One region of the Pantoea phyllosphaerae genome, then DNA from elsewhere that is predicted to be linked to it. Evidence: predicted binding sites of a transcription regulator. Region 1 holds the regulator's gene; the other holds the start of a gene.

The links. Region 1 encodes PurR, which represses purine synthesis genes. Its sites were predicted from a motif close to CANGCAAACGTTTGCNTG; they were not measured.
Region 2: glyA (serine hydroxymethyltransferase) is a predicted target of PurR. The motif match lies at 1,191-1,208, and genes of this name have one in related genera.

The regions. Positions count from the first base shown of each region.
Region 1 is NZ_JBPFDE010000023.1:5,766-7,969, forward strand. It holds gene punR (DNA-binding transcriptional activator PunR) at 1-614, shown strand, start outside; gene purR (HTH-type transcriptional repressor PurR) at 611-1,636, opposite strand; gene cydH (cytochrome bd-I oxidase subunit CydH) at 1,922-2,011, shown strand; gene ACR6A7_RS20225 (C40 family peptidase) at 2,059-2,204, opposite strand, start outside.
Region 2 is NZ_JBPFDE010000010.1:61,757-63,960, forward strand. It holds gene hmpA (NO-inducible flavohemoprotein) at 1-989, opposite strand, end outside; gene glyA (serine hydroxymethyltransferase) at 1,321-2,204, shown strand, end outside.

The DNA of each region.
Region 1 (2,204 bases):
TCGATCGCATTGTGAAGCTGCCGCGCAGCCGCCAGCTGGTGACTGATTTCTATCGCCACTTTCCCGATATGGAACTGCACATCAGCTATGAGGTGTTTAACGGCGTCTGGGACGCGCTGGCCGACGGGCGCGTTGAGGTGGCGATCGGCGCCACTCAGGCGATCCCGGTCGGCGGGCGCTTCTCCTTTCGCGATATGGGGGCGCTGAACTGGCGCTGCGTCGTGGCGCGCCACCATCCGCTGACGCACCAGCCGCAGCTCGACGACGATGCGCTGCGCGCCTGGCCATCGCTGGTGCTGGAGGATACCTCGCGCGCGCTGCCGCGCCGCATGACCTGGACGCTGGACAACCAGCGGCGTCTGGTGGTGCCGGACTGGCAGGCGGGGCTGGCGTGCGTACTGGATGGCTTATGCGTGGCGATGATGCCGGGCCATCTGGCGCGGCCGCTGCTGGATAAGGGCGAGCTGGCAGAGCTGGCGCTGCCTGCGCCTTTTCCGGAAAGCCCCTGCTGCGTGAGCTGGTCGGAGGCGCACGCATCGCCGGCGCTCAGCTGGCTGCTCAGCTATCTCGGCGATGCGCAAACGCTCAACCAGGAGTGGTTAAGCGAGGATTAACGGCGATAGTCGCGGAACGGGCCGTCGCCGACTGAGCGGCGCTCAATCAGCGTAGGACGCACTTCGATGGTCTGCGACACTTCGCGTTTGCTGGTAATGCGATCGAGCAGCATCTCCAGCGCCTTCTCGCCCAGTTCGGCTTTCGGCTGATGCACGGTGGTCAGCGCCGGCGTGAAGTAGCGCGCGTTGCGCACATTGTCATAGCCGATCACCGAAATATCCTGCGGCACGCGCAGGCCCATCTCGTCGGCGGCGCAGATCGCGCCCATCGCCATAATATCGCCGCCGCAGAAGATCGCCGTCGGGCGCTGCTTCTGCTGCAGGATCTGCTGCATCGCCTGGTAGCCCGACTCCGGCTCGAAATCGCCCTGTACGATCCACTCGGGACGCACCGAGATGCCCGCTTCCTCCAGCGCTTGCAAAAAGCCCGCGTGGCGTCCGCCGCCGGTGTTGCGCTCCAGCTGGCCAGGAATCGCTCCGATATCGCGATGGCCGCGTTCAATCAGATAGCGTCCCGCCAGATAGCCGCCCTGAAAAGCGTTGTCGAGCACGGTGTCGGTAAAGTCGCCGCGCGATTCACCCCAGTCCATCACCACCATCGGAATATTGCGGTTCTCTTCCAGCATCTTCAGCAGATCGTCCGGATACTCGGAGCACATGACCAGCAGGCCGTCGACGCGCTTCTGCGCCATCATCGACAGATAGGCGCGCTGCTTCTGCAGATCGTTGTGGGCGTTGCCGAGAATTAAGGTATAGCCCCGCTCGAAGCAGTGATGCTCAACCGCTTCGATGATTTCCGCAAAATAGGGGGCTTCGCTGGAGGTAGCCAGCAGCCCCAGCGTTTTGGTGTGGTTAACCTTCAGGCTGCGCGCCACAGCGCTGGGCGAATAGTGTAATTCCTGAATCGCCTGCCAGACGGCGTTGCGCGTCTCTTCCGCAACGAAGCGCGTTTTATTGATCACGTGAGAAACGGTGGTGGTGGAGACACCCGCGCGCTTCGCGACATCTTTGATTGTTGCCATTAAAAAGAGACTCCAGAACTTATCAATAAGCTACTGATAAGCATAATGTTAAACGTTTGCGTCCGCTAAGAGAGTTTTCTGTTAATTCGCTACAGTTTTTGTCGGTGAAATACTCACTGGGCAGGACAAAACAGGGGCTGTTGCGTGCGAACGGCACGGGCGTTGCGTCAGTTGCGCAACAGAGCCGGGGATTCTAACAAGGCTTGCGGGATAAAACGAGATTTTTACCGGCAACTATGGGAAAATCACACAAGACCCTGACAATTGTAAGGATAAGGAGAGGTAATGAGCACCGATTTAAAACTGGCGTTGATGACCACCGGCGCGGCACTGCTGATGATTGTGGCCTTTAGTTTTACCGCCGTCATGCACTAACAGACAGCCATAAAAAAACCGGGATTATCCCGGTTTTTTTATGGCGCTTAGCGAATGGTTTTCGGCGTCATCACCCGGCGCGCGCCGATGTAGTGACGCTGCCAGTAATCATCCGAAAGCCCGCTAATCTGGATATCTTTACCAGTGCGCGGCGACTGAATGAATTTGCCGTTGCCGAGATAAACCCCGACGT
Region 2 (2,204 bases), on a different contig from region 1:
GCCGCCTCCGGCACGCGGTACCAGACGCGTTTCTCAAAGTCGCGCAGGCGCGCGCCCGTCTCAGCCACTTCTTCCGCAAAAGCGTGCTGCGCACCGTTTTCCGCCGCATGCAGCCAGGTCACCGGTGCGGCATGCTGCTGTTCGGCCAGCGCATGCAGCATTGCCAGCGTCGGCGTTACGCCGACGCCTGCAGAGATCAGCGCTACCGGCGTCTCCGTACCTGCTTCCATGAATACGTCGCCGTGCGGCGCAGTCAGCTCCAGCACATCGCCGACCTGCGCTTTTTCATGCAGCCAGCCGGAGACGGTGCCTTGCGCATCGCGCTTCACGGCGATGCGGTAGCTTTTGCCGTTGCTGGTGTGGGTCAGCGAATACTGGCGATTCTGCTGAAACTCAAATTCGGCGGGATGCAGATGCACGGTGAGATACTGGCCTGGTTTAAACGCCGCAACCGCGCCGCCGTCGACCGGGGTCAGGGTAAAGCTCTTGATAACGGAACTTTGCGTGTCGATAGCGGCGATGCGGAAGGGGCGCGTGCCGCGCCAGCCGCCTTCCTGCTGCTCGGTTTCCTGATAAATCGCCTCTTCGCGCTGGATAAAGACATCGGCCAGCACGCCGTAAGCGCGGCCCCACGCCGCCAGCACCTCATCGCCTGGATTTAGCAGCTCCTTAATCGTGGCCAGCAGGTTCTCGCCGACAATCGCGTACTGTTCCGGCTTGATCGCCAGGCTGGCATGCTTCTGAGCGATCTTTTCGACGGCGGGCAGCAGCGCCGCCAGGTTATCGAGATTCGCACCATAGGCGCAGATGGCGTTAAACAGCGCCTCGCGCTGGTTGCCATTGCGCTGGTTATTCATATTGAAGACGTTTTTGAGTTCGGGGTGCTGCGACAGCATGCGATCGTAGAAGTGAGCGGTAAGCTTCGGTCCTACGGCGGCAACGGCGGGAAGCGTGGATTTCACGGTGGCGATGGTTTGTGCGTCAAGCATGGGAATACCTCCGGCTGCGTAAAGTTGTATTTTAAATGCATGTTATAGTTGTACCCTCGAGGTTGTAAATAACCCGCTGCGAAATCGGGCCAGGGCGCTGGCAAGGTTTTGGTACAAATTGAAAAAATCTGCCCCGCAACCTGACGAAAAATCGTGATGTGTATGCCGTATACAAAAGCGTAAAAAACCTTTGCCAGCGCGAAGCCAATCGTTTGCGTGTAAAGCGGAATTGGCGCTACCGTCACCTGGCAAAACGGTTTACACTGTTGGCCTTTGCTCCGTAAGGGAGCCTAAACCGCCGTTAAAAAGTTAGCTGAGTCAGGAGATGCGGATGTTAAAGCGTGAAATGAACATTGCCGATTATGATGCCGAGTTGTGGCAGGCGATGGAGCAAGAGAAAGTGCGTCAGGAAGAGCACATTGAACTGATTGCTTCTGAAAACTACACCAGCCCACGTGTAATGCAGGCGCAAGGTTCGCAGCTCACCAATAAATACGCGGAAGGGTATCCGGGAAAACGCTACTACGGCGGTTGTGAATATGTCGATATCGTTGAGCAGCTGGCGATCGATCGCGCGAAAGCGCTGTTTGGCGCCGACTTCGCCAACGTGCAGCCGCATTCCGGCTCTCAGGCTAACTTCGCCGTCTATACCGCGCTGCTGCAGCCGGGCGACACCATTCTGGGCATGAATCTGGCGCATGGCGGTCACCTGACTCACGGTTCGCCGGTCAACCTTTCCGGCAAACTCTACAACGTCGTGCCTTACGGCATCGATGAGAGCGGCAAAATTGACTACAACGAGCTGGCGGAACTGGCGAAAACGCATCAGCCGAAGATGATCGTTGGCGGCTTCTCCGCCTATTCCGGCGTCTGCGACTGGGCGAAGATGCGTGAAATTGCTGACAGCGTCGGCGCTTACCTGTTTGTCGATATGGCGCACGTGGCTGGCCTGATCGCCGCTGACGTCTATCCGAGCCCGGTGCCGCATGCGCACATCGTCACCTCGACCACCCATAAAACCCTGGCGGGTCCGCGTGGCGGCCTGATCCTGGCGAAAGGCGGCGACGAAGATCTCTATAAGAAACTTAACTCTGCCGTCTTCCCGGGCGGGCAGGGCGGTCCGCTGATGCACGTTATCGCCGGTAAAGCGGTGGCGTTCAAAGAGGCGATGGAGCCGGCGTTCAAAGCGTACCAGCAGCAGGTAGCGAAAAACGC